One region of the Rothia sp. ND6WE1A genome, then DNA from elsewhere that is predicted to be linked to it. Evidence: riboswitches for the same ligand, from Rfam matches in the RefSeq annotation. Region 1 holds a riboswitch; the other holds the start of a gene.
What was found. Region 1 has a riboswitch for S-adenosylmethionine ahead of A7E48_RS05310 (nuclease PIN). Riboswitches for the same ligand answer to the same signal wherever they lie in the genome.
Positions count from the first base shown of each region.

Region 2: another riboswitch for S-adenosylmethionine. It lies ahead of A7E48_RS07265 (O-acetylhomoserine aminocarboxypropyltransferase/cysteine synthase family protein); the one in region 1 lies ahead of A7E48_RS05310 (nuclease PIN).

Region 1 covers NZ_LXTU01000038.1:8,861-13,014, forward strand. The annotation lists gene A7E48_RS05295 (DUF6350 family protein) at 1-942, opposite strand, end outside; gene A7E48_RS05300 (SDR family oxidoreductase) at 1,068-1,844, shown strand; gene A7E48_RS05305 (plasmid stabilization protein) at 1,847-2,284, opposite strand; gene A7E48_RS05310 (nuclease PIN) at 2,281-2,484, opposite strand; SAM riboswitch class IV at 2,515-2,657, opposite strand; gene A7E48_RS05315 (hypothetical protein) at 2,879-3,742, shown strand; gene A7E48_RS05320 (SNF2-related protein) at 3,819-4,154, shown strand, end outside.
Region 2 covers NZ_LXTU01000055.1:6,236-10,389, forward strand. The annotation lists gene A7E48_RS07260 (homoserine O-acetyltransferase) at 1-756, opposite strand, end outside; gene A7E48_RS07265 (O-acetylhomoserine aminocarboxypropyltransferase/cysteine synthase family protein) at 817-2,166, opposite strand; SAM riboswitch class IV at 2,282-2,397, opposite strand; gene A7E48_RS07270 (S9 family peptidase) at 2,645-4,154, shown strand, end outside.

The sequences.
Region 1 (4,154 bases):
ATAAGAGAAAGGGTCAATGGGCTGCGGAATTGCCCCCAGCACAGGAAGAGCGGGCATAGCCCCCACTGAAGTCTGCGAAAGGTTGGCAATGGTACCCTCGCCAAACGAGAACCCTGCGCCGGTACTCCACGCCATCGCCCAAATAATCAGGTTAGGAACAATGCCGAGTTGAAGCAGAGTCACAGCGGTGTCCCCCACTGCCCCAGCACTGAGAAGCTGGTAAACCGCAAGAATATCGTTCCAGTTATACAGAACGGTGAGCGCAAAAAGTAGCGCGCCCCCGGCAATAAAAGCCAGCAAAGCAACCAAGGACGAACGCAAAACCGCCCACACGTAAGATCCAGCCCACCTGGAATACTGACTAAATTTACCAACCCACTCAGCCGCATTCACACCAATCATGCGAGCCAAAGAGCGCGATTCAAACCAGGCACCGCAAATCGTTCCCAGCAAAACCACCCAGAGCGGAATGAGAAAAGCCAGTAAAGGATGGGTGGTCACTGTAGCAGTCGAGGAAAACAGGCTTAACGCCAACGAAATCGCCAGATAGGTGAGACTGCCCGATACCAGGGGAACCCAAAATTGGCCTTCATAGGATGCCTGCGCCAACCGTCGTCCAGACCGAAAGCACAATGCCAACGGCACAAGAGTCAGACCCAACGGAATAAGGCTGAACGTGCCAGATACCGCCGCGAAAGAACCGTGTTGGGGAATATTCAAATCCAGTGGAACACCATGAATCAGCAACCAAATCTGGCTGGAAAGTTGTGAGACACCCAGCAAAGAGGAGTCATTAAACCCGCCGGCAAACCACACTGCCACCAATAAAATGAGCACGGTCGCGAACGAAAGTACAGCAGTCATTAACAGTTCGATAGCCCCCTGCATCCAAAGAGGCATAGGGAGCGAACGTTTCGGCGGGGTTTTGGAAGTGGTGTTCATCGTCCTTTATCTTTTCACGAACTGCACCCTCAGGTGTAGCTGGCAGTCGCTTTGAGCACGATTTGAATCCACATTTTTCGAAAATAGCCAGCAAGCTCTCAGGTTCTCATCCCTAAACTAGAGAGATGAGTAGTTTTTCATCTATGCCTTATGTTCTCATCACCGGCGCGTCCTCTGGAATTGGCGCAGCTTTTGCCCGTGAATACGCCACACGGGGATACTCTTTAGTGCTGAGTGGACGGAGGGTCGAGAAACTTGAAGAACTCGCTCACGAGTTGAGGACCGCCGATATAGATATAGAGATTCTCCCGGCAGATTTGCTGAAGGGCGACGACGTCCAGCGCCTCATCTCGCGTCTTCAACAGGAGACGAACCCCGTAGAAATTCTGGTCAACAACGCTGGTTTTGGTCTAGGCAAAGACTTTCTTTCAGCAAGCGTTCAGAGTCATCTCAACCAAGTGGAGGTCTTGGCAAAAGTTCCGCTGGCACTGATGCACGCGGCGTTGGGCCCCATGGTTGATAGGGGGCGGGGGCGAATCATCAACGTCGCATCTGTTGCTGCCTTTACTCCCGGTGGAACCTACTCTGCAGCTAAACGGTTTTTGGTGTCTATCAGTGAATCAGCAAATTTGCAGTATGCTACCCGCGGGGTAAGTGTCACCGCCGTCTGCCCCGGACTAACGCGGTCAGAATTTCACCGTGTTATGGAGGTTTCTGAGCCTCAGGTGCCAGGGATATTCTGGCTGAGCGCCGAGCAGGTTGCTCGCACCGCCATTACAGCGAATATTCAAGGCAAAGCGGCAGTAGTGCCGTCGGCGCCCTACAAGATTATGCGATGGAGTAATGCCCTACTTCCCCAGAAAATCATTGGAAAAGCGCTTGAGCGAACCCGCAATTACTAGGGTTATTCTTCAGTAAAAGGATTAGTCGCCTGAACGCCCCACCGTTGATACACCTCTGCTTTGGAAGAGGCAATCTCCAGCTGGTGCACTTGAGCCGTTGCACAGATGAGCCCCTCTAAAGCCGCGGTGGGGAGCGGCACGGTTCTCTCAGAACCTACCGCGTGGAATCCCCGCTCAGCCTGGCGACCAGCCCATTCCAACGAAACCTTTTCATCGATTTCTAAAACGTGCTCCCCAAAACGATCTACCAGTTCGCTGAGCCAGCGTTCTGTTTCCGTATAGGGGTAAAGTCCTTTAAGCTCGCCCAAGCTTAACACCGAAATGTAGAGAACTTTATAGGAGTTACGCCGCAGAAAAGCTACCACCTTCGGGTCAGGAGTCGCTTTGCGGATTTCCGCCAGCACATCCGAGTCAAGAAGGAGTCCGGAAAACTGGCTCATGCGACCTGAAGTGCGCCATATTCAGTGGCAGGAACCCCTGATGGATTTGGGGTCAGCAAAAAGTTGAGAAATTCCGAACGCTCATTAGAGATGCGGGTGTAATCCTGGATAGAAACTGCGGAGTAGCCTCCACGAGCAGTCACCGCAACGGTGCTGAGGTTCTTCTGAATAGTTTCGTGGGGTCGAGCGGTGGTAGTCATAGCCACACTGCGCCTTCGCGCATTCCTTTCGAAGTGCTCTTGTCTGTACCAGCCTGCGTTGGTAGCAAACGCGCTAACAACGCGAATACAGACCGCTTCGTCATCCGAGCCACCCGTGAACATGGGGTTGGCGTTCAACTAAAGTCGGAGCTTGTCAGTTGAAACTCTTGAAGCTGTTTAAAACCATAACCCACCGTTTCTGAAAATAAAATACCGTCCCAGAAAAAAATTGATTTACCCGGGAGGGAAGCCATCCCCTAAAATGTGAAAAGGGTAAAAATTGAGGACGAAAAAACTTTCGTTCTCAATCATTCACCTCCTCTGCACCTCCAAAGACCCATGTCTTTGATAAATCCCCCCCCCATTGAGGTATTGCCCGCCAAGGAAGCCCTACATGTTATCCAATAACACAATAAAGTTTCTCTCCCGACGTCTCATAGCGCTCTCTGCCACCGCAACGCTTGCCTTGGCAGGATGCTCTCCCGTCGCCACCAACCAGAACGCTCCGGATGAAACCAAAAGCCTCACCGAAGTCCTAGAAGAAAATCCCGATGCCGTATTACCCACTCAAAATGACATCAGGGTACAAAAAACTATCCCCTACCTCATGGCCTCCCCCACAACCGAGCACTTTAACGCAAAACAGTGGCAAAAAACCTCAACCCGCATCCCAGCAACTCAAAAACAGCTGATGTCGGATAACCCACTTCTTGCCGAACAGGTCAACCAAAAATGCGTAGCCTACGAGCAGCTGGGGCTGGGATTATTTAGCACCCCCGGTGGAAAATTTACTATCCAAAAAGGCGAACGCCGTCGTATTACTCTGGGACAGAATGGGATAGACCAGCTTTCAGGGTATATTTCAGTATTTTCTGTAGCAGATGCCACAGCTGCCCAGCAGCTCATCTCCACGTTAGAAAAGAACTCCGCCGATTGCACAGAAGCCCTGACCCAGCTCTATCCCGGTAGCGAAGATGCTTTTGAGATACATCGAAATCCCACTCCCAGCGGAGCTCCCAGCAACCCTGATTTGACGAGTTTGAGCGGCCAATACTCTGGAGATGCCTTTGGTTTACGAGTCACCAAGGTAGACAACTTTCTCGTAAGCACTTGGTTTAGAACAACCGGACATCATGATGATTCCAACGTGATGGAAACTACCGATTTCATTCACCGCATCGCCGTAGATAAAGCGGAAAAGCACTCTTCGGCTCCCCGCGGTGGACGCTCGCAGACAGCAAATTCTGAACAATCATAGGTAGCACTTCACCACGAAGAATTGTTCTCGGCTAATCTGGTTAAGTTAACCGTTTGGCCCTTATACGGAAGAGACTATGAGCGATTCGACTGCTTTTCCCGCTATCCCCGTCACGGCTGCTGAGATTATTCGTCAAGTAGGGCACGGGGCATATTCACGCGGGCAGAAGTACATGCGGGCGGGCAACGTAGCACGGTATAACTACGATGACGACGCGCGGATGCTCACCGGTGTGGTGACAGGCAACGATGTCACCCCTTATTCCACCAACATCACATTTCCTGCAGTCAAAACTCCCGGTTCACTAGCATTTTCTGCACGATGCACGTGCCCAGTACGCACTGATTGCAAACACGCGGTAGCGCTCATGCTCACCGCCATTGACCGGGCAGATAAGGCGCGTAAGGCGTTG
Region 2 (4,154 bases), on a different contig from region 1:
TTCAGGGGCTGAACGATAGGTGGTGTGCGCGATGCGCCGAGCAAGACCTAAGCCACCTTCAGGGGGTAATCCATCGTAATAGTCTCCGCCGGCAAAATTCGGGTCCAGGGAAATCGCGAGGTTTTGTGACTGTGCCCAAGCAATCTGATCGGCTGTAGCAGAGGGACCTGACGCAATGACGACACAGTGCTCTACCCGGTGCGGGTAAGTGAGTGCCCACTCCATAGCGCGAGCGCCGCCTAACGAACCGCCTACTACGGCGTAGAAAGTTTCTATCCCCAGGGCATCCGCCAGATGCGCTTCAGCATGGACAGTATCTCGAATTGTTACCAGAGGAAACCTCGATCCCCACGGCTTTCGCGATGAATCAATAGATTCAGGGGTAGGTGATGACGGCCCCGTAGAGCCGTAGCAACCGCCCAGAATATTGGGAGCTAGAACAAAGTATTTTTCAGTATCAATCACGCAACCGGGGCCCACGATCCCCTCCCACCAGCCCGCCGCTTGGGCGGGGCTGGTGGTATGGGAATCCTCGGTTATGTTCGCCCGGGAAACATGTGTATCGCCGGTGAGCGCGTGCAAAATGAGAACAGCATTATCGCGGTGTTCATTGAGCTCCCCCCAGGTTTCAAACGCCAGAGTGACCTGGGGAATGATCTCTAAGGATTCTAAGGTGAGGCTGCCAATTTCACACGTTTGAACTAGCCCGTTCTGCGGTGTTTTCACCTGCTGCGGTTGGGTGGGGGCAATCGTCAAGACGTTCTCTCCTTCGAAAACTCACGGCGCGCGATAACGCCGGTCAGCGCACACATACTTTTAGGCTACGGCGGAGAATCCCAATTCCAGGTCCGCCAAGATATCGTCAATATTTTCGATACCTACAGAGAGGCGCACGAAAGCGGGATTGATTCCCAATGCTTCGAGTTCTTCTACGCTGGACTGGGAATGAGTGGTCGATGCCGGGTGAACCGCCAGCGAACGCACGTCGCCTATATTCACCAACAGCGAGTGGAGTTGGAGCGCATCTACGAACTTCTGCGCTTTTGCTGAATCAGCATTCTTGAGAGTGAACCCGAGGACGGCGCCGGGGCCACGGGGAATGTACTTCTGCTTGAGCTCGTAGTAGGGCGATGATTCTAGCCCCGCCCACTGCACCGATTCCACGGCGTCGTGATTTTCGAGGAATTGCGCTACCTTAGTGGCGTTTTCTATATGGCGTTCGACGCGTAACGAAAGAGTTTCAAGCCCAATTGCTATGTTGAACGCGTTAAAAGGAGATATAGACTGCCCCAAATCGCGGAGCAACCCTACGCGCGCTTTGAGAATGTAAGAGAGATTGACGCCGAATGCGCCGTTCTTACCTAAATCGCGGGCGTAGACCAGCCCGTGGTAACCCTCATCTGGTGTGTTGAAGAGGGGGAATTTCTCGGGGTCTTTCCCAAAGTCGAAATTACCCGAATCTACGATGGCTCCTCCCACCGATGTTCCGTGTCCGCCAAGGTATTTGGTGGCGGAATGTACCACGATGTCTGCGCCAAATTTGAAAGGGTTTAAGAGGAAAGGGGTAGGGATGGTGTTATCGACAATAAGAGGTACGCCTGCCTCGTGGGCGACCTCTGCAATCGGCTCGATATCAAAGACATCGCCCCGAGGGTTAGGCAGCGTTTCGCCAAAGAACGCCTTGGTGTTGGGGCGCACCGCGTTCTTCCAGTCCTCGATATTGAGAGGATCAGCGACGAACGTAGTTTCGATACCTAAATTAGCCAGGGTGTATTTGAGCAGGTTAAAGGATCCGCCGTAAAGAGAAGGGGACGCGACGATATGGTCGCCTGCTCCTGCCACGTTCAAGATAGCGTTCGTCGTTGCCGCTTGACCCGAAGAAAGTAAAAGTGCTCCTACGCCACCTTCCAAAGCGGCGATTCGGTTTTCGACTGCCTCTTGAGTGGGGTTGTTAATGCGGGTATAGATGGGCCCCAGTTCTGCCAGGGCAAAGCGATTAGCCGCCTGCTCTGAATTCTTGAAGACGAACGAGGTGGATTGGTAAATCGGTAGGGCACGGGCGCCGGTTGCCGAATCAGGTTCTTGTCCTGCGTGAATTTGTTTCGTTTCGAATTTCCATCCTTCAGGCTGCGAAGGAGTGGGTATGGCGTTCTGTTCGTTAGTCATGCTTGCTCCAAATAGGTTGTAGACGTTGGAACCGCATGCCAAATCTTTAGGGTGTCTAGTGATCGCAACAAAGATTATTGATGGTAGGTATGTCCCCAAAGAAGATGGGGCATCGGTCCCGCGCTTGCACACCCCGCCGGTGAGGTGTACCCGGTCATCACCCAGGGCACCCCACCGCGAGAGGAGGGTTGCCGACCAGTAAGCTGGGGCTTAACACTGGTTCTCTTGACCTGCTTTCATGCTAGCCAAAGGAGGCTAGGGAGGGTCAAGGAGGGCAGAGTTTTATGTCGAACATTTCTGACCCTCAGAATTTCGGCGTCATATTTTGTCATAGAGTTAACATTCGCGGTGCCAAAAACATGTATTTGCTCAAAGCACGCCGATGCTCTAGAACCGAACTATTTGAATAGCGTCTAAAATGGGGATATAGCCATGAACACCCAACATGGGGTTGCATCACAACTAGAGGGGACTTCTTATGACTACTTTTTCTCCGTTGCCTGCGCCTCGTGCGCGTCAGCAGATGACTACCAGAGTCTTTCATGACGATACTTTTTACGATTCTTTTGAATGGTTGCGAGAGAAAGAGAAGTCAGAGGTTATCGATTACCTCACAGCGGAAAACGAATACTGCGAAAAGGTTACCGCCCAGCAACAACCATTGCGCCAAACCATTTTTGATGAAATCAAAGGTCGCACACTAGAGACCGATTTATCGGTGCCCACCCGTAAGGGCAACTGGTGGTATTTTTCACGCACGGTCGAGGGGCAACAGTACCCCCTGATGTGCCGCGTCCCAGCGGTTCGAGAAGGAAGCGTAGAGGAACGTTTCACCCCTCCGCTGGTTGAATCGAATCAGCAGTTAGAGGGAGAAGAAACTCTGCTCGATTGCAATGCTTTCGCAGCTGATTTACCTTTTTTCTCGCTTGGTTCCTTTGAGCCCTCGCTCGATGGTGAGCTCCTGACCTTCGGCGTCGATGACGCCGGCGACGAGCGCTACACGCAGTACTTCAAGAATCTGAACACCGGAGAAATCAGCTCGGATCGTCTCGAAGATATTTTTGCTGGTGCTTTTCTCACTGCCGACGCCACCTATCTCATCTATTCCTTGGTCGACGACTCGTGGCGCCCCTATGAAATTCGCGCACACAAAATCAACAGCTCGGATGAAGATATCGTGCTCTTCAAGGAACCCGATCAAGGGATGTGGCTCGAAGCTAATCTTTCAGAAGACCGAACTCATGTGGTGCTCACGTCGTTCTCTTCCGAATTCACTGAGGTTCGCTTGGTGCCCACAGACAATCTTCGTACCACACCGATGGTCGTGATTCCGCGGACAGAGCGTGTGCAATACAGCGTTGAACCCATCATCATAGCGGGGCAACAATATCTCATCATGGTGCACGATTTCGAGGCGATTAACTCAGAGATAGTGCTCTCTCCGATGCCCACCGGGCTAGGATTCTCAGACTTACGGCAGCAGTGGATTAAGGTAATGCCCCATCGTGACGACGTGCGTGTGGAGGGAGTCTCCTTTTCGTCGCGCCATCTAGTAGTAACTGCTCGCCAAGATACCACGGTCAAAGTTTTCCTGGCTTCTTTAGATGCTCTTGCGCAGCTGAAGGTAACGGATTCCCCCGCCGGTCTTACTTTCACTGAGCCCGCTGGTTTTACCGAAGAAATTTACACTACCGGGGTACTGAGCACTTCGGTCGATTCGCCCATCGTCCGCATTAATTACACCTCATGGGTAACTCCTACCCGTATCTTTGATTATTTTCCAGAACAAGAATCACTAATTCTACGCAGAGAGACGCCGCTTCTTGGGGGCTTTGACTCCGAGGATTACCTTGCCTATCGGATGTGGGCTCCTGCGCGCGATGGAAAGATGATTCCGCTGTCGGTGGTGCATCGGGCTGATCTCGATAAGTCCCGAGAAAATCCGGTGTTGCAGTACGGCTATGGCTCCTACGAAGTCTCGGTCGACC